4 regions of the Staphylococcus sp. M0911 genome follow, and region 4 is predicted to be linked to each of the others. Evidence: riboswitches for the same ligand, from Rfam matches in the RefSeq annotation. Region 4 holds a riboswitch; each other region holds the start of a gene.

Region 1 (5,160 bases), 610 kb from region 4:
TTGGACATCAGCTTCAAATGATTTATTCGTACGTTTCGACGTCATAAACCATTGTTTGAGAATATCTTCTTTCGTCCAAGCTTCATAAATTGTTTCTGGTGAATATTTTAATAAACGTTCAATATCAATTTCTACATATTCATTTTCCACATTATACTTTGCCACTTTCAGTCACCTACTTTCACTCTTAATACTATTTTAACGTATTTGTTCAAACTTCCAAACATTTATACATTAAAAAAGATTGCGCTTCTACACATTTAGTCTAGTTTACCATTAAAACACTGACTTGAAACATTTTCTCTGTATTGTTCTATTTATCAATTAAAAAACCGAGACTAAATCGTCTCAGTTTATAATCGTTTTATGCTTTGTTTTTTAATTTTGGATAACCAATTAAAATAGCAATCAATCCGCATACACCAAGCATGATAGGATAAATACTATAAGGAACGAGTAAGAATGGTGAGATGCCCGCTACTCCTGCAGCTGAAATCACTTGAGGACTATATGGTAATAAGCCTTGGAAACACCCACCAAATATATCTAAAATACTAGCTGATTTACGTGGATCAACATCATATTCATCTGCAATATTTTTAGCTAATGGTCCTGACATAATGATTGAAATAGTATTATTAGCTGTTGCAATATCTGCCACACTTACTAAACTGGCAATGCCTATTTCAGCTCCTCGTTTAGATTTCACGCGACCTCTGACTACATTTAACAACCAATCTATACCGCCATTATGTTGAATAAGTCCTACTAAACCACCAATTAATAAGGCAATCATAGCAATATCTTCCATACCTATAATTCCTTTAGATACAGCACTTAGTAATCCTTTCCAACCAAATGAGCCATCAATAAGGCCAATGACTCCAGATAAAACTGTCCCACCAATAAGGACGATAATCACATTGACACCAACTAGCGCTAGTATCAACACCAATAAATACGGAATGACTTTAACTAATTGGAAATCATAACTTTTAGAATGATCCATGGAAATTCCATTTGTTAGGAAAAATAGTACAACTATGGTTAATATCGCACCTGGCAAAACAATTCTAAAGTTTACTTTAAATTTATCTTTCATCTTCGTATGTTGTGTACGTACAGCCGCTATCGTAGTATCAGAAATCATAGAAAGATTATCTCCAAACATAGCGCCACCAACAACTGTAGCCATAGCTAAAGCTGCAGATACATCTGTAGCTTGTGCAAATCCAAATCCTACCGGTGCAATTGCTGCTACTGTACCTACTGATGTTCCCATTGAAATGGAAACAAACATACAAATGATAAATAAACCGACTATAATTAAGTTTTCAGGAATAAGTGACAACCCTAAATTTACAGTTGAAGTCACGCCACCCATTTTCTCTGTCGTCGTTGAAAAAGCGCCTGCTAAAATAAAGATAAGCATCATTAAAATAATATTTGAATGACCTGCACCTTTAGTAAACACTTCAACTTTAGTAGCAAATTTTTCTTTGCGATTCATCAACAAAGCAACGATTACCGTAATCGTTATCGCAACATTTAAAGGCATTGTCGTGAAATCACCTGATATGATACCTACACCTAAAAATAACAACATAAATAATAATAACGGAAATAACGCCCAAGCATTACCCTTTTTTGTTTCTTTCATTATTAGACCTACTTCCTTAAATAAAAAAATACCTCTTTACTTTATAATAAAGAAAAGAGGTCCATCTACAACGATTATCCCCTTATCTTCAAACCTAGATAGGTTACTGGAATTGGCACATGATTCAATGTTGCCGAAGCTTCACAGGGCCAGTCCCTCCACTTCTCTTGATAAGTGATTCATATTTAACGTTTACGTTACAAGATAATTCCTACGACGTCAATCATAAATTATAACTTCGTCGTAAAATATTTTTCATAAATAATTAATGCAACAGCAACTACGAATAATATTGCAATAGCTATACCAAAGGCGACCCACCATTTTAAATAAAGTGATACCATCATTAAAATAATAGAAATGATTGTCATACTAATTATCAGTATTTTTAATTGTTGTTCACGTTGTTTAGAGATGACTTTATAATCTCGATGGTTTTTCCTTTGCGTATCATCTTCAATTTGTAATTTAGTTTCTATATAAAAAACAAACGTCATAGTTACCAATACAATTAAGAAAGTAATCCATGTATAATTTTGTTGAAATAATATCATCATAAAAAATACAATCCATAAACAACCGATAATAATACCTAATAACCGGTCGATTGTTTTATTAATCCATATGATATGATTTTTAATATTTTTATTAACAAAATACAGATTTTTTAATGCATTGGTTAAAGCAAATAAAAGTAATAAAATGATTAAAAACCATTGATTCGTAGTAAATAATGAAAATACAACTATAGCGATTATACCTATTATGAACGGAGCAATCCTTATAAACGTATCTTTCACCATGTTATTATCTCCTTTAGATATAAGATTTCTATTGCAATTTGTCGTATAAATTACCTATCCCTTAGATATATCTGTATTCTTTAATTAAATTCCATTCTTTAAAAAGGTTAATAATTTTATATTTTTATTTTACATTAAACATATTTTTATTCCAAATTCATAATAAAATTGGATATAGTTATCATATAATTTGTCACAAAAAAATGGTCGATAAAGTATTAACACTTTATCGACCAACTGCTATTCATTAGTTAATTTGAATGCCGCCTGTCACACCGAAGACTTGTCCGGTTGTATAACTTGATTCTTCAGATGCTAAAAGTACATATGTTCCTGATAGTTCAACAGGTTGACCTGCACGGCCAAGTGGTGTATTTTTACCGAATTTCGGAATATTACGTTGTGGTTGTCCACCAGTAATTTGTAAAGGTGACCAAAATGGTCCTGGTGCCACACAATTGACACGAATACCTTTTGCGCCAAGCTCTTCTGATAAACTTTTCGTCAATGAGATAATGGCAGCTTTTGAAGCGGCATAGTCGTGTAAGATAGGGCTTGGATTATATCCTTGAACAGATGACGTTGTAGTAATTGATGCCCCAGGTTGTAAATACTCTAATGCTTTTTGTACTGTCCAAAATATTGGATATACATTGGTTTCAAATGTCTCTTTAAATGATTGAGTATCAAATCCTCGAATATCATCATGGTATTGTTGATGTCCAGCGACTAATGTTACATTATCAAGTCCACCAAGCTGTTGATGTGCTTCTTCGACCATGTCATAGTTAAATTGTTCATCACGTATATCACCAGGTATTAGCACTGCTTTTTGTCCCGCTTCTTCAATCACTTGTTTAACGTCTTGTGCGTCTTTGTCTTCACTTGGAAGATAATTAATCGCAACATCTGCGCCTTCTTTAGCATAAGCAATAGCTGCTGCGCGTCCAATGGCAGAATCGCCACCTGTGACTAACATTTTATATCCTTTTAATCGCCCGTGTCCGACGTATGATGTCTCACCACAATCGGGTTCAGGTGTTAATTGACTTTGCAAGCCTGGAAGTGGCTGCTCTTGTTTTTCATAGTCTGTTGATTTGAATTTATTTCTAGGATCTTGTGCTGACATTTTAAATTCATCTCCTCAATTTGTATATGTTGTCATATACCCAAGGTTATCCAGATGTTAATCATATTATCTTTATACAATGTATAGTGACTATTGATTCAGAAGACGTTTCGCCAGTGTCACAAAATAAGTTGGCACTTTTTCTAAAATACGCTCATCTGGATCATATAAAGGATGATGTAAGTCATACTCACTATTAGATCCTATGAATGCAAATACACCAGGATACGTTTCTGTATAACCTGAAAAGTCTTCACCAATCGTTAATGGTAAATCCATCATTGAGACATGATAACCGATATCTTTTGCTACTTCTATCGCCATATCAGTTAATTCATCATCATTAATTACTGTTCCAGGAAGTCGTGTATATCGGCAATCTACCTGTATATTAAATGTTCGTGCTAAACCATCAGCAATATCATTCATTCGTTGTTCGATATATGCTCTATGTTCTGGTTTAAATGAACGGACAGTCCCTTGTACATAGGCTTGATCGGCAATGACATTCCATGTATTTCCACATGAAATTTCACCAATAGTAACAACTGCATTATCAAAAGCAGATAAATTTCTACTTACAATCGTTTGTAAACTATTAATCAGTTGACCTAAAGCAACGGTTGGGTCATTACCCTGTTCTGGTTTAGCAGCATGTGCCCCTTTTCCTTTAATCTCAAATTCGAAGCGATCTACAGCAGACGTAATAGGCCCTTTCTTTATAGCAAAGTCACCAATGTCCATCGTTGGATAATTATGGAATCCTAATACTGCTTTCACACCATCTAATGCCCTTGTATCTACTACCTTTTTAGCTCCATGACCTAGCTCTTCAGCCGCTTGGAATATGATTCTCACTCGACCATTTAATTCACTCTCTTGGGCTTTCAATTGTGTTGCAACCCCTAATATACTTGCCATATGAATATCATGACCACACGCATGCATGACACCTTGATTGGTTGATGTAAATTCATGTTCAACTTGCTCATTGATAGGTAGTGCGTCTATATCAGTTCTAATCGCAATCATTTGGTCCCCTTGTCCAATTTCTGCAATTAATCCTGTATCTAACGGTAAATCTAAAATTTTTATATCATGTGCTTCTAATATACGTTTAAGTCGTTGCGTAGTTTCATATTCTTCCTCTGATATTTCAGGGAATTGGTGAAATGTACGTCGCCAATTCACGTAATCTGTATAACCAGTCATTGATATCTCCATCCCTTTCAACCTAAAACTATTTTTCTATATATACTAACATAATTGTCAAACTTTTCTAAAAATATATTTTTTCTCCTTTTATTATAAACAAAAAACCGTACCGACAACGTCGGCACGGTCATATCAATGAACACTTTGTCCTAGTCTAATGAAAATTCATTATCCACAATGACTCTACCATCTTTAATCACTTTTTGAGCATGGTTGATACCAAAGTGATAAGGAATATATTCATGGTTCGGCGCATTCCAAATAACAATGTTAGCTTTGTCACCTTCATTGATTGTACCTGCGTCTAAATCAATTGCTTTTGCTGCATTAACTGTTACAGCATTCCAAACTTC
Region 2 (5,160 bases), 550 kb from region 4:
GTTAAAGTTGAAGGAAATGTAGCGACAATTGGTATTACTGAATATGCTCAAAATGAGTTAGGTGATATCGTATTCGTTGAATTACCTGAAACTGATGATGAATTAAACGAAGGCGACACTTTCGGTAGTGTTGAATCTGTAAAAACTGTATCTGAATTATATGCACCAATTACTGGTAAAGTAGTTGAAGTTAATGAAGAATTAGAAGATAGTCCTGAATTTGTAAACGAATCACCATATGAAAAAGCATGGATGGTTAAAGTAGAAATTAGCGACGAAAGCCAAATTGACGAATTATTATCAGCAGATCAATATTCAGAAATGATTGGCGAATAATATTAGTAAACTCCTCGATCTCGTATCAAGGAGTTTTTTTAGTGTTTTTTAAATCTTTAGATTTTGGAAACACTTATGCCATTGCGAAAGCAAAGGCGACCCGAATGCAAGGAATATATAAGCAAGAGTACATACAATTTGATGAACTTAGATTAAAAAACATTTATGACATTTGTAAAAATGATATTAACAGTGTAATAAAATGGTTAATTCATTTTAAGTTTTTGCAGTATATGTTTTATAAGCAGAATCCTCGTGGAAATGAATAGTGATAGTTAATTTTCGATTTTTAAAGGGTGAATACTTATGACTATTGTGAACAAAGTAATCATTGTTGAAGGTAAATCTGATAAAAAACGAGTGCAGCAAGTCATCGCAGAACCGGTAAGTATTATCTGTACGCATGGTACTATGAGTATAGATAAGATCGATGATATGATAGAATCACTTTATGGTAAACAAGTTTTCGTCTTAGCTGATTCAGATGACGAAGGGGATCGAATTAGAAAATGGTTCAAACGATATTTAAGTGAGTCTGAACATATTTTTGTAGATAAAACATTTTGCGAAGTGGCAAACTGTCCTAAAAATTATTTAGCACATGTACTTACCAAACATGGATTTAATTGCAAGAAAGAGAAATCCCTTATACCTAATTTAAAAACTGAAAGGTTAGTTTTAGTGAATGAGTAAATCTATAGAAATAGACGATGTGACAGAAAATTTTGGAGAAGAAAAACATCTTATTTTCGGGTATACGCCAACATGTGGAACGTGTAAAGTGTCTGAAAGAATGTTGGATATAGCAAATGAAATCTTGAAACTCCCCGTTAAGAAAATCGATATGAACTTTCATCCGAAATTTAGTGAAACACATCAAATTATGTCAGTACCAGTATTAATGTTAATGAATAAGGATAAAGAAGTGAAAAGGTTGTATGCATTTAGGTCTGTTCCTTATTTGTTAGAAAATTTAAAATAATTATTGACGAATCTCTACCGTGATGGTAGGATTAAATAAAATTAAATCATGCAAACACTCTTATCGAGAGAGGTGGAGGGATGTGCCCTACGAAGCCCGGCAACCGTCTTATATAGAAATGGTGCCAATTCACATAAAGGTAAACTTTAGAAGATGAGAGAAAGATATTTTAAAATGCTTTCTCAAACAGTCTAAAGTTTTGAGGAAGCATTTTTTAATTTGTATTAGTTATAAACAAGGAGGCATTAACGTGATTGAGTTAAAACAAATCGTGAAACGATATCATACGAAAAATAAAGACGTACTCGCTGTAGATCACGTTGATTTAAACATTCAATCCGGTTCCATTTTTGGGGTGATTGGTTTTTCTGGAGCAGGTAAGAGTACTTTAATTAGAATGTTTAATAATTTAGAAGCACCCACTTCTGGAGAAGTTATTATTGATGGAGATAATATAAGTCAATTATCGAAGTCAGATTTACGTAAGAAACGCCAAAAAGTAAGTATGATTTTCCAACATTTTAATTTACTATGGTCGAGAACAGTTCTTAAAAATATTACATTCCCACTAGAAATTGCAGGCTTATCTAGAGGAGAAGCTAAACGTAAGGCCAATGAATTAATAGAACTTGTAGGGTTGAAAGGTCGAGAAAATGCATATCCATCTGAGTTGTCTGGTGGACAAAAACAAAGAGTGGGTATTGCTAGAGCATTAGCCAATGATCCGACAGTATTGCTTTGTGATGAAGCAACGAGTGCACTTGATCCTCAAACTACAGATGAAATTTTAGACTTATTATTAAAAATACGTGAGCAACAAAATTTAACAATCGTGTTAATCACGCATGAAATGCAAGTCATTCGCCGAATATGTGATGAAGTTGCAGTTATGGAAAACGGACGAGTGATAGAACAAGGTCAAGTAAGCCAGGTATTTGAAAATCCACAACACGAGGTAACACGACGATTTGTAAAAGATGATTTAAATGAGGATTTTGAAGAGTCATTAGATGCATTAGAACCATTAGATAACAATGCATACATAGTTCGATTAAACTTTAACGGTGAAAATACAACTCAACCGATTATATCGTACATTACGAAAACACATCAGATTGAAGTCAACATTTTGGAAGCTGACATTAAGAATACAAGAAATGGTACGTTAGGATTTTTAGTCGTCCATATACCTTTTATAAGTTCTGAAAATTTTGAAGATTTCAAAAATAATCTTCATGAGAAACATGTGAATGTGGAGGTGTTAAGACATGGGTAAGTCAGTTGGAGAAATACTCCAAGAAATGATTACAATGCCAAACGTCCAATGGCCAGAAGTTTGGCAAGCCATTGTTGAAACACTTTATATGACTGTTGTATCAACAATATTTGCTTTTATATTTGGATTGATTTTAGGTGTTTTATTATTTTTATCAGCTAAGAGTCATTCGAAAGTTGCAAGAATTTTTTATTCAATTGTTTCATTTATAGTGAACTTATTTAGAGCGATACCGTTCATCATTTTAATCCTTTTATTAATACCATTTACAAGTGTTGTATTAGGTACAATAAGTGGTCCAACAGGTGCATTGCCTGCCTTAATCATAGGTGCAGCGCCATTCTATGCTAGATTAGTAGAAATTGCTTTCAAAGAAATAGATAAAGGGGTAATTGAAGCAGCATGGTCTATGGGTGCTAATACTTGGACTGTAGTAAGAAAAGTATTACTACCTGAAGCAATGCCGGCGTTAGTATCAGGCTTGACAGTAACAGCAATTGCATTAGTAGGATCTACAGCAATTGCCGGCGTTATTGGTGCGGGTGGTTTAGGTAACTTAGCATACTTAACTGGTTTCACTCGAAATCAAAATGACGTTATTTTAGTTTCAACAGTTTTCATCTTAATTATTGTATTCATCATCCAATTTATTGGTGATTGGGTTACAAATAAAATTGATAAACGCTAAAGAAAAGGGGATAAATCAATGAAGAAAATTTTAGGTATTTTATTATTACTATCTTTAACCGTAGCATTAGCAGCATGTGGAGGTAAGGATGATGACAAGACGATTAAAGTCGGAGCTTCACCTGCACCACACGCAGAAATTCTAGAAAAAGCCAAACCATTATTAGAGAAAAAAGGTTATAAATTAGATATTCAAACAATCAATGACTATACAACGCCTAACAAATTATTAGATAAAGGTGAATTAGATGCCAACTTCTTCCAACACACACCTTACTTAAAAACTGAAAGTAAAGAAAAAGGATACAAAATTGAGTCAGCTGGTGACGTAGAATTAGAACCAATGGCAGTTTACTCTAAAAAATACAAAAGTTTAAAAGATTTACCTAAAGGCGCAACAGTATACGTATCTAACAACCCTGCAGAACAAGGTCGTTTCCTTAAATTCTTCGTGGATGAAGGATTAATTAAAATTAAAAAAGGTGTTAAAATTGAAGATGCAAAATTCAGTGACATCACTGAAAATAAAAAAGATATCAAATTTAATAACAAACAATCAGCAGAATTCTTGCCTAAAATCTATCAAAAACAAGATGCAGATGCAGTGATTATTAACTCAAACTATGCTATTGATCAAAAATTAAATCCTAAAAAAGATTCAATCGCATATGAAAAAGCTAAAGATAATCCATATGCTAACTTAATCGCAGTTAAAGATGGACATAAAGATGATAAGAAAATTAAAGAATTAATGAAAGTTTTACGTTCAAAAGAAATTAAAGACTACATTAATAAAAAATATGATGGTGCCGTTGTGCCAGCAGAATAATGATTGAAACAGTAAAATCCTCAAGACGAAAATGCTTGAGGATTTTTGTATATTTAAATGTTGATTCAATCCATAGTTATCCAATAGCTCATTTTAATATGTTATAAAATAACAATATTAATGAAGCAATGAGTAGAAGTACAGAAGGTAACATGGCATTATGATTAGGCTTAGTGAATTGATTTTTAATAATTAAAATTAAAGATATTAATATTAATAAAGTTGCTAATAAATGAATGATCAATACTAACATTAAACCACTCCTTTCTTGCAAGCATAACATAATGAAAAAGGCATTATTTTCATAATAAACACTCAATTAATATAAATTTTTTGATAATAAATGTTTATATAGTACGAATAGTGGTATAAATTAATCATAATAACTTACAAAATAAATTCTAGGAGGAATTCATCATGGCTGAAGATAAATTCGAACAAGCAAAAGGTAATGTAAAAGAAACTGTAGGTAACGTAACTGATAATGAAAACCTTGAAAAAGAAGGTAAAGAAGATAAAGCTTCTGGTAAAGTTAAAGAAGCAGTAAATAACGTTATCGACAAAGTAAAAGGTAACAAAGAATAATTAATAAATAATCAAAAGGCTCTCATACACCAAAGTGTTTGAGAGCCTTTCTTTTTATATTTGTTCTTCATTTTTAGCAGTTATTTGTCCTAAGACATAGCTAACGATAAAGCCAATAATTAAAGTGACAATTGAAATGATCCATGTCAAAGCGGAATGAGGTAAACCTGGATAGACGGCAAATATAGATCCAATAACGAAGCCTATAATTAATGCAAATGTCATGGTTGTATGATGATGTAACAAGTATTGGATTAATTTACTTGAAACTAAGAATCCAGTTAGGATACCTAAACCTACAATTAAAAGTATGGGTAAAGCGTTGAAATTAAATTTTACTAATTCAGATATAGCAAACATTACAGTACCATAAGCACCAAATATAAGTAACATAAATGAACCAGAGATTCCTGGTAAGAGCATTGCACTAGAAGCGCATATACCTGCAATATAATATTTAATAAT
Region 3 (5,160 bases), 1.0 Mb from region 4:
TGGATTTTCTCGTGGTGGGTTGCAAGGCTTGCTAACATTTCAAGATTTACCAGTTGATAGTTATATCATTTGGGGTGGTGTTTCTGATATACATTTAATGTATGAAGAGCGTGTGGATTTAAGAGGGATGCTGAGAAGAATGGTAGGACATCCTAAAAAAGATCATGAAGCATATGAAGTTAGAGAAGCGATACAATATATTACACCGCAAAGTCCACCGATTTTAATTGTACATGGTGGTAAAGATAAACAGGTAGGTATTCATCAAGCTTATTATCTAGAACGACAATTGAAAGATATTGGTGCACCTTATGATACATGTTATCAAATGGAAGAAGGACATGTACCTCGACCATTTGCTTTGCAAGAAACTTTAACGTATATACATAAATGGATGACTCAAATAGAAACAAACAAAAAATAGCGCAGCAGATTTAAGTCTGCCGCGCTTTACTTTTATTTATTGAAAGCACCTTTGTCAGAAATATGTTCCACTTCAGGGCCGAATTTTTTGAAGTTATCTTCGAATCGTTGGATAAGATCATTTGCTTGTGCTTTATATTTTTCAGCGTCGCTCCAAGCATTAATAGGATTTAAAATAGTTTTTGGTACATCTTCGATTTCAACTGGAATATTTAAACCAAATGTTGAGTCTTTTGTAAACTCTGCATCTTTTAATTTACCTGAGATTGCTTGGTTAACCATTTGACGCGTATAGTGTAAACTAATTCTTCTACCAACACCATATTTTCCGCCAGTCCATCCAGTGTTAACTAAATACACATCAACATCATGTTTATCAATTAATTCACCTAATAGGTCTGCATAAACAGTTGGATGTAGTGGTAAGAATGGTGCGCCGAAACAAGTAGAGAATGATGGTTCTGGTTCAGTTACACCACGTTCAGTACCTGCTAATTTAGACGTGAATCCACTTAAGAAATGATACATTGCTTGATCTTTAGTTAATTTTGAAATTGGAGGAATCACACCAAATGCATCTGCAGTTAAAAAGATAATCGTATTAGGATGTGCTGCTTTTGAAGGTAATACAATATTATCAATATGATGAATAGGGTATGCCGCTCTTGTATTTTCAGTGAATTTATTATCATCGAAATCAACAGTACCATCTTCTTTAACGACTGTGTTTTCTAGGATAGTGCCGTATTCAATAGCATCATAAATTTGTGGTTCTTTTTCTTTTGAAAGATTGATCGCTTTTGCGTAGCAACCACCTTCAATGTTGAACACACCATTTTTATTCCAACCATGTTCATCGTCACCGATTAATTTTCTTTCAGGATCAGCTGATAACGTTGTTTTACCTGTACCTGATAACCCAAAGAATAATGCGACATCGCCTTTTTCTCCTACGTTAGCAGAGCAATGCATACTCATAATATCTTGCATAGGTAATAAGTAGTTCATTACTGAGAAGATACCTTTTTTCATTTCACCAGCGTATTCTGTGCCACCGATTAAAATAACCTTATGCTTAAATGATACAATGACAAACGTTTCAGTTTTCGTACCATCAACTTCAGGATCAGCTTTAAAATGTGGTGCTGATACAATCGTAAAGTTAGGTTTGATTGATTTTGCTTCTTCTTTAGATTCAGGACGAATGAACATATTATGTGCAAATAAATTATGCCATGCTAATTCGTTAATGACAGTTAATTTTAAACGTGAATCTTTATCACTACCTGCGTAGCCGTTAAACACATATAGTTCATCTTTTTTACCTAAGTAATCTAATACTTTATTATAAAGTTTTAAGAATGTTTCTTCATCGATAGGTTGATTGACGTCTCCCCAATCTACATTATCTCTATATGAAGGTTCAGTAACGATAAACTTATCTTTTGGTGAGCGACCAGTATATTTACCAGTGCTTGCGTTAATAGCGCCTAATTCAGTAAGTTCACCTTCATTATTATCTAAGATCTTATTGTAAAGTTGAGTTGTTGATAGTTGAAACTTCGTTGATGGTTTTTCTAATAATTGTTTAATTTTTGACGTTTCAGAGTATGTATCAATCGACATACTTAATCCCTCCAGATAGTTATAATGTAAGCCTTTACATTTCAATAGTATAACATATCAATTTAATTAATCCACCGTAAATTATTACTAAAATAACTTAAATCATAAATTGACATTAATTCTCTTATTAGGTAGTATTAATTTTAACGGATTCTCTTATCCTGAGTGGTGGAGGGACATGGACCCAATGAAACCCAGCAACCTCTTTTTACATATAAAAAGAAAGGTGCCAAACCGTTTGCAGACACATAATGTCTGAACGATAAGAGCGAATGGACGTATAAGAGCCTTCACTCTATCTAGGTAGTAGTAGAAGGCTCTTTTATTTAGCTCATATAAAAGAGAATTATCGTAATATATTTTAAAAGGAGCAAAACATGACTAACAATAAACGATTATTTACTTCAGAATCAGTAACTGAAGGACATCCAGATAAAATTGCTGATCAGGTATCTGATGCAATCTTAGACGAAATTCTTAAAGACGACCCTAATGCACGTGTCGCTTGTGAGACAACAGTGACAACCGGAATGGCATTAATTTCAGGTGAAATTTCAACAACGACATATGTTGACATTCCAAAAGTAGTAAGAGAGACAATTAAAGATATTGGTTATACACGTGCCAAATATGGTTATGATTCACAAACAATGGCGGTTTTAACTGCAATTGATGAACAATCACCAGATATCGCTCAAGGTGTTGATACAGCATTAGAATACCGTGATGATATTTCTGAAGAAGAAATTGAAGCAACTGGTGCAGGTGACCAAGGATTAATGTTTGGCTATGCTACAAACGAAACAGATACTTATATGCCGTTACCTATTTTCTTATCTCATCAATTAGCGAAACGTCTATCAGATGTACGTAAAGATGACATTATAGATTATTTACGTCCAGATGGTAAGGTTCAAGTCACTGTAGAATATGATGAAAATGATAAACCTAAACGCATTGATACTATTGTTGTATCAACACAACACGCTGAAGATAAATCGTTAGAAGAAATTCAAAACGATATTAAAAAACATGTCATTTATCCAACTGTTCCAGAATCATTAATGGATGATAAGACGAAATTCTATATTAATCCTACAGGACGTTTTGTAATCGGTGGACCACAAGGGGATGCTGGATTAACAGGACGTAAGATTATTGTAGATACGTACGGAGGTTATGCACGCCATGGTGGTGGTTGCTTCAGTGGTAAGGATCCAACTAAAGTAGACCGTTCTGCCGCTTATGCTGCAAGATATGTAGCGAAGAATATTGTTGCTGCAGAATTAGCTGAACAATGTGAAGTACAACTTGCTTATGCTATTGGTGTAGCTGAACCAGTATCTATAGCTATTGATACGTTCGGGACAGGTAAAGTGTCTGAGTCTGAATTAGTAGAAGCAGTTAGAGCAAACTTTGATTTAAGACCAGCTGGTATCATTAAAATGTTAGATTTAAAACAACCTATTTATAAACAAACTGCTGCATACGGTCATTTTGGACGTACTGACGTATTATTACCATGGGAAAAATTGGATAAAGTCAACGTTTTAAAAGATACGATTAACAAGGCTTAAACAAAATAGCATGTGAGATGTTTGAAATATAATAAGATAAATTGCGACAAGATGTCGAAAATGTCTTGATTATGTTTTATAATTAATTGTATTGATCATATAAAAGGAGCGTTGATGTGATGAGTTTATCTTCACCTATTGGTATAGGGTTAATTGTTGCAGTAGTTATTGCAATTATCTTTTTTGTACTATTTTTAATTGCATTAAATAGTAAGAAAAAGATTAAGCAACAAACAGAAGAAGAATACCAACAAAAAGAACAAAGTATAAAGGCATCTCATGAAGAAGCTTTGGAAAAAGAACGTATTGAGAATAAAAAGACAGTTACGAAACAAAAAGAAGATTATGAAGCTACAGTAAATAGTAAAGAAAGAGAAATTGATGCATTAAAGCTATTTTCTAAAAACCATAGTGAATATGTAACTGATATGCGATTAATTGGTATTCGTGAGCGTTTAGTCAATGAAAAACGTATTCGTCCTGAAGATATGCATATCATGGCTAATATTTTCTTACCGACAAATGAATTAAATAAGATTGAAAGAATTAGTCATCTCGTTCTTACACGTACTGGATTATATATTATTGATTCTCAATTATTAAAAGGTCATGTATATAATGGTATTAGTGGCGCTCAATTTTCTGAGCTACCAACAATGGAACAAGTATTTAATACGTTGGAATTAGATAAAGGAACGCCTCAAACATTAGTACTTGATCAAAATAGTGACGAAAAATCATTATCATTTATAAACTATTCAGATGAGATTCAACAAATACAGAATGTAGCTGGTGACTTACAAAGTAAATTAAATACTAAGTATACACCAACATCTATTCTTTACTTTAACCCTAAAAATGAAGGAGATGTTACTATTTCTAATTATGCTCAAAATAGTAATGTCAAAGTATTAGTTGGACCTGAACAACTAGATGAATTCTTTAACAAATTTGTATTCCATGGACGTATTCAATATAATGTCGATGATTTACAACAAATCATGGAACAAATCGAATCATTTAATTAAATATCAACGAAGCTAGTAGGGATTTTATCTCTACTAGCTTTTTTAGTTTTGAGCACAGATATTGAAATTTATATGACTTATGTTTAATCTGAGTTTTATCTACTTTCATAGGGTATAGAATATTGAAATTGTATTTAAGGAGTGGGAATGTATGGATAATATTAAATTTTATAATGGTCATACGATGCCGAAAGTTGGTCTAGGTACATTTAGAGTTGAAAATAATGATGATTGTACAAAAGCTGTTAAATACGCAATTGAAAATGGATATAGAAGTATCGATACAGCAAAGGTATATGGTAATGAAGAAAAGGTAGGACAAGGTATTAAAGAAGGGCTTGAATCTGCAGGCTTAAAACGTGAGGATTTATTTATTACCTCAAAATTATGGTTAGAAGATTATGGTAGAGAAAATGTTGAACAAGCCTACGAAAATAGTTTGAAAAGGTTAGATTTAGATTATCTAGATTTGTATTTAATGCATTGGCCGGGTACGAATGAAGCCC
Region 4 (5,160 bases):
TCCACTAGCAATAATCATTACTAGTAATATTCCTGCAGCTATGCCTGCCACGATTTGGTTAAATATAAACCAAACGATGACTAATGCTATAGCAGTCAGTACCATTATGATAAATGGTATGAGCAAAGCTTTTTTAGTGGATTGACGGTTCATTCTTCCACCTCTCATCACTTTTTATTATTATTGTTCATTAGTTGTTTTAAATTGATACATAAATCGATGACACCTAATAACCCTACAATGTGAGTCATTGGCGTTAATAATGTCCCTATAACCATTAATATGATAGTTACTACATTCGGTAGTCGCTTCGCTTTTCCGAAGAAATGTATCACGCTCATCCCTTGAATGTACATCACTAATGATAACACAACTTCAAAGTTTAAGACGATACTCTGGAACGTACTTGGTTGGGTCGCAAACATTACACAAAGTAAATCAATAATATAGATTGTTAATAGCGTACGATTCATTTGCCAAGCGAATAGCGGCTTAAATATTGGCGTAGCTACTTTGAATTTGCGCAGGATTGGAAATGTTATGATCAGATTAATTAAAACGAAAAGAAAAACGATAATAATGAGATAACTAGGGAGTTGGACCGTCATTTGGCGGATACTTTCTTCAAGCATCTGTCTGTAATCAGCATCTGCTCCACTTGTTAATAACATGTTATGAACGGTTTCTTTAACAGGGTTAACTAATGCGGCTGCTCTTGGGATTTTATCAAATACTTGTAATAACATGAATCCTATCAATGTCATTAAACTTAGAGATACCGTTGTTACATATAAAATTCTTTCTTTTGTTGCTCTTTCCTTAAGTAATTGTCCAATGATTAAACTCGTTAAAATCACTAAAACCATTATACTTAAGACGAATGTATTACCTAATAATGTTGTAATTATAACTGTTACTAAGGCACTAATTCCAAATGACTGAATAGATTTGTTCCATAATACGACACCTGGGATTGTTGCAAATAAACATAAAATTAAGCCGAGAATAGGTAATACATGTGTTACTAAAGCGACTATCACTAATGCTAATGTACCTATCATAGTTGCTTTAGGTTGTATTTTTGAAAACACACACGCCACTCCCATACTTTTTTGACTATAATTACCATTTTAACCTCTTTGAAAAAAATAAACAATAAAGTACTACTGGTATTTATGTCGGTCAATTCCAGCAGTACTTTAGAGTGAAATAATCTATAGTTTTTACAAATTTTTAATTAAAATTCATTACGATAAACCTTTTAAAAGCAAGCATAGTAATATGAAAATCAAATCATTATTAATAGTAGAATTGGAAATATTACAATTAAATTAACTAGATTAATAAAACTACTTTTTAAAACAAATTCTTTCTTAGTTAGTAAATACATAATTAAGGAAAATATAAATAAAACACAACTAATAAAAAGGAAATATCTACATATATCTAATCCCTTTTCAGATAGATTATTGAAGTTGAATATTATTAATGATGCTATAACTATATAATTCAATGCATTTAATATAATTATCAATTGTTTCATCTCATAGCCACCTATTTAATTTCTCGATTTGTATTCTCTTTATATACTATACTTTTAACATCGATATTCAACCTTATAAAATTAACATTAGAACATGGTTTTAGTCATTATCGTCGAATATGTTTCGCATTTAAAAAGTGATATAAATTAGGCGCCCAATCTTCAAAGTTAAGTAAGAAACCATCGTGACCCACGTTATCTGGTACAAAGAAGTGTCTGTGATATTTAAAGCGTTGCCCTGTCGCTAATACTTGATCATCTGGATACAACAAATCATCTATGAATCCCATCGTTAATACCTTTGTGTCTAATGATTTAAACACTTCATCAACATCATCTCTACCTCTATCAATATTATGACTATCTAAGACGTCCAGCAGTGTTAAATAACATGATAAATCAAATGATTCTTTGAACTTATTACCTTGATGTTGTTGATAACTAACTACCTCTTCAGGCGTGAAGCGTTGATCATAACTTTTAGAAGAACGATAAGTTAAGAATCCTAATTGACGGGCAATACTTAAACCTTCTTTACCACCGATATGAATAGCTTGCCTAGCAATCTCATTAAAGGCACAACTGTACGATGAGGTTTTATCTGTAGCAGCAAGTATGACCGCTTTATCCACTTGGAATCGTCGGTTATAAAGTAATTCTAGTGCTTGCATACCTCCTAGACTACCACCGATTAAAATATCTATTTTATTAAATCCTAGTGCTTCTATCCCCTTCTCAAGTGCACGTACGATATCTCTTAATGTTAAATGATCTGGAAAATGTGGGTCATTATGCTTTGAACTTGAACCAAATGGACTCCCTATCACGTTGAATGTTAAAAATTGATAATCATTAATAGGTATATATCCGCCATCAATAATTTCACGCCACCAACCTGGATGTTCATCTGTACCATATGTAAGATGATTGCCAGTTAGTGCATGGCAAACTAATGCTAATGGTTGTCCAGGATAACCTACATGTTCATATGTTAATTTTAAATTTTGTATCGTTTCTCCTGACTCTGTCGTAAAATGGCCTAATTCTAATGTATCAACTGTATAATTCGACATATATGAATCCATCCTCCTTTAAATAAAAAAGCTTCTTACTCTATGAAAAGTAAGAAGCGGTTCAGTACTTATCATTCGAGTGCTCGTTGGTTTTAGCACCGTACTCGTATTCTTTGTAGCCGGTTGCTGAAGCGTCTATGGGCCAAGTCCCTCAACTTCTCTGAATAAGATTTTATGATTAAGTTTTGAATAAATACATTAATTATCTAAATTTTCTAACTACTTAAATTTTAACTAACTCATTTGCGAAATTCAATATATAGACCTTGATTTCTATAGAAAGAATCTCAACAGAGCGATAAATGCAATACCACCTAAAATCGTCCAGGTTAGACTTCTCGTATAGATGGCTAATAATATAGTTGGTATTAATGCAATAATGAATGGCACATTGAGTGTATAGCCTACACTACCCTCATGTTGTTGAATCAAACCGTCCAAGACGAGTGCTGTAAAAAGTGTAATTGGAATAAAGGATAACCATCGAATCAAAACGTCAGGTAAATTCACTCGTGAAATCATCATAAATGGAATCACTCTGACTAAAATCGTAACAATACCACATAGAATAATAATGATTAACATATGTTGATCTGTCATCATCTGTCCATCACCACCCCTAATGTAGAAGCGACAACCGCAGATATAATAATCGCTACATATGAAGGCATAACAAAGCTTAACGTTAACATCATCACAATGACACATAGAATAAGCACGAGATAGATGTTGATCTTAGACTTTTTAACAGATTCAAATTGAGCAATACCTAAAAATACAAACATAGCCGTAATCGCAAAATCTAATCCTAACATCTCTGGATTCGAAATATATTTGCCGAATATAGCACCAACTACACAAGAAAAGGTCCAAAACAAATATGCTGTAATGTTTAAACCGTGCAACCAACGATCATTAATAGGTTCTCCTTTTACATAAGGTGTGATGGCTACACCAAACGTTTCATCGGTCACTAAAGAACCAAGTCCAATTCGATTCCATAAACTATAAGACTTAAAATTAGGTGCTAACGTCATACTTAATAAAAACATACGTGAATTAACAATAAACGTTGTCAACACTATCGCTGTTATCGGTGTTCCAGCTATGACTAACGCACATATAATAAATTGCGCCGCACCAGCATAAATAATTAAACAAAGTAATATAATTTCTAATAAACTAAACTTTTGAGATGCAGCAACAATACCGAATGAAATACCAACACCTGCATATCCTAATAATGTTGGAATACATTCTTTAACACCTTGTCTAAATGTGAGATGGGTCATCTTGCCTCCCCTTTCTAGTACCAAATGCATTTACGTTTAAATAATAAACTCAAGTCTAATATACAATGATGAAAACGGCAATCACTTTAGACGTCGGTATGTGTGACGTAAGACAACCCTCATTTTAAAAACGTCGTAAATACAGCGTTTATAATATGACAGAATTTTCCGTAAACAATTAGACCCTCCTCTATTTTTGCATCTAAATTTTACTTAATGACCCTCCCCTACCCTCTTACTTTTGATTATTCGCATAAAAAATACGCGGCAATGATGGCTCTTCATTACCGCGCATTGTATAGCTTATTTATTCGCTAACAATCTAAATTATTTAGTTGGCTTTTGAATATGAGTTTTACCACCCATGAATGGTACTAAGGCTTCAGGGATTGTTACTGTACCATCTTCATTTTGGTAGTTCTCAACGATTGCTGCGAATGTACGACCTACAGCTAAACCACTACCGTTTAACGTATGCGCTAATTCAGGTTTAGCTGCATTATCACGTTTGAAACGGATATTGGCACGTCGTGCTTGGAAGTCAGTACAGTTTGAACATGAACTGATTTCTTTGTAGTCGTTATAGCTTGGTAACCATACTTCTAAGTCGTATGTTTTACTAGCACTGAAACCAATGTCTCCAGTACATAAGATAACACGACGATATGGTAATCCTAATTCTTCTAAGATCGCTTCAGCGTTTGTAGTCATTTCTTCTAAAGCATCCCAAGAATCTTCAGGTTTTTCAAAGCGTACCATTTCAACTTTGTCGAATTGGTGTAAACGAATTAAACCTCTTGTATCTCTACCAGCTGAACCCGCTTCACTACGGAAACATGCAGATTGTCCAGTGAATTTTTCAGGTAAGACACCTGGTTGGATGATTTCATCACGATAGAAGTTTGTTAAAGGTACTTCAGCAGTTGGAATTGTATATAATCCTTCTTTTTCCACTTTAAATAAATCTTCTTCGAATTTAGGTAATTGACCAGTACCATACATTGTATCAGCGTTAACTAATTGAGGTACCATCATTTCAGTGTAACCATGTTGTGTTGTATGTTTCGTAATCATGTAGTTCATTAATGCACGTTCTAATTGTGCACCGTCTCTTGTTAGATAAACGAAACGTGCACCAGAAATTTTAGCGGCACGATCGAAGTCAGCCATTTTAAGATCTTCTACGATATCCCAGTGTGCTTTCGCTTCGAAATCAAATTCACGTGGTGTACCCCACTTTTTAACTTCGATA

What was found. Region 4 has a riboswitch for S-adenosylmethionine ahead of metX (homoserine O-acetyltransferase MetX). Riboswitches for the same ligand answer to the same signal wherever they lie in the genome.
Region 1: linked by a shared signal. The riboswitch ahead of ssp1_RS02885 (Na+/H+ antiporter NhaC family protein) and the one ahead of metX (homoserine O-acetyltransferase MetX) in region 4 are both predicted to bind S-adenosylmethionine.
Region 2: linked by a shared signal. The riboswitch ahead of ssp1_RS09140 (methionine ABC transporter ATP-binding protein) and the one ahead of metX (homoserine O-acetyltransferase MetX) in region 4 are both predicted to bind S-adenosylmethionine.
Region 3: linked by a shared signal. The riboswitch ahead of metK (methionine adenosyltransferase) and the one ahead of metX (homoserine O-acetyltransferase MetX) in region 4 are both predicted to bind S-adenosylmethionine.

Annotation. Positions count from the first base shown of each region.
Region 1 covers NZ_CP022881.1:625,623-630,782, reverse strand. The annotation lists gene ssp1_RS02890 (SRPBCC family protein) at 1-165, opposite strand, end outside; gene ssp1_RS02885 (Na+/H+ antiporter NhaC family protein) at 365-1,660, opposite strand; SAM riboswitch class I at 1,740-1,837, opposite strand; gene ssp1_RS02880 (hypothetical protein) at 1,891-2,463, opposite strand; gene ssp1_RS02875 (SDR family oxidoreductase) at 2,711-3,592, opposite strand; gene ssp1_RS02870 (amidohydrolase) at 3,683-4,804, opposite strand; gene hutI (imidazolonepropionase) at 4,957-5,160, opposite strand, start outside.
Region 2 covers NZ_CP022881.1:1,897,605-1,902,764, reverse strand. The annotation lists gene gcvH (glycine cleavage system protein GcvH) at 1-336, shown strand, start outside; gene ssp1_RS09150 (toprim domain-containing protein) at 643-1,029, shown strand; gene ssp1_RS09145 (thioredoxin family protein) at 1,022-1,318, shown strand; SAM riboswitch class I at 1,376-1,478, shown strand; gene ssp1_RS09140 (methionine ABC transporter ATP-binding protein) at 1,569-2,594, shown strand; gene ssp1_RS09135 (methionine ABC transporter permease) at 2,587-3,282, shown strand; gene ssp1_RS09130 (MetQ/NlpA family ABC transporter substrate-binding protein) at 3,301-4,110, shown strand; gene ssp1_RS11915 (hypothetical protein) at 4,199-4,363, opposite strand; gene ssp1_RS09125 (CsbD family protein) at 4,525-4,695, shown strand; gene popT (polyprenyl-phosphate transporter PopT) at 4,750-5,160, opposite strand, start outside.
Region 3 covers NZ_CP022881.1:1,020,928-1,026,087, forward strand. The annotation lists gene ssp1_RS05130 (alpha/beta hydrolase family protein) at 1-424, shown strand, start outside; gene pckA (phosphoenolpyruvate carboxykinase (ATP)) at 457-2,049, opposite strand; SAM riboswitch class I at 2,203-2,318, shown strand; gene metK (methionine adenosyltransferase) at 2,427-3,626, shown strand; gene ssp1_RS05145 (NERD domain-containing protein) at 3,746-4,654, shown strand; gene ssp1_RS05150 (aldo/keto reductase) at 4,806-5,160, shown strand, end outside.
Region 4 covers NZ_CP022881.1:12,821-17,980, reverse strand. The annotation lists gene ssp1_RS00075 (DHH family phosphoesterase) at 1-153, opposite strand, end outside; gene ssp1_RS00070 (YybS family protein) at 168-1,106, opposite strand; gene metX (homoserine O-acetyltransferase MetX) at 1,651-2,616, opposite strand; SAM riboswitch class I at 2,682-2,787, opposite strand; gene ssp1_RS00055 (AzlD domain-containing protein) at 2,890-3,219, opposite strand; gene ssp1_RS00050 (AzlC family ABC transporter permease) at 3,216-3,908, opposite strand; gene serS (serine--tRNA ligase) at 4,236-5,160, opposite strand, start outside.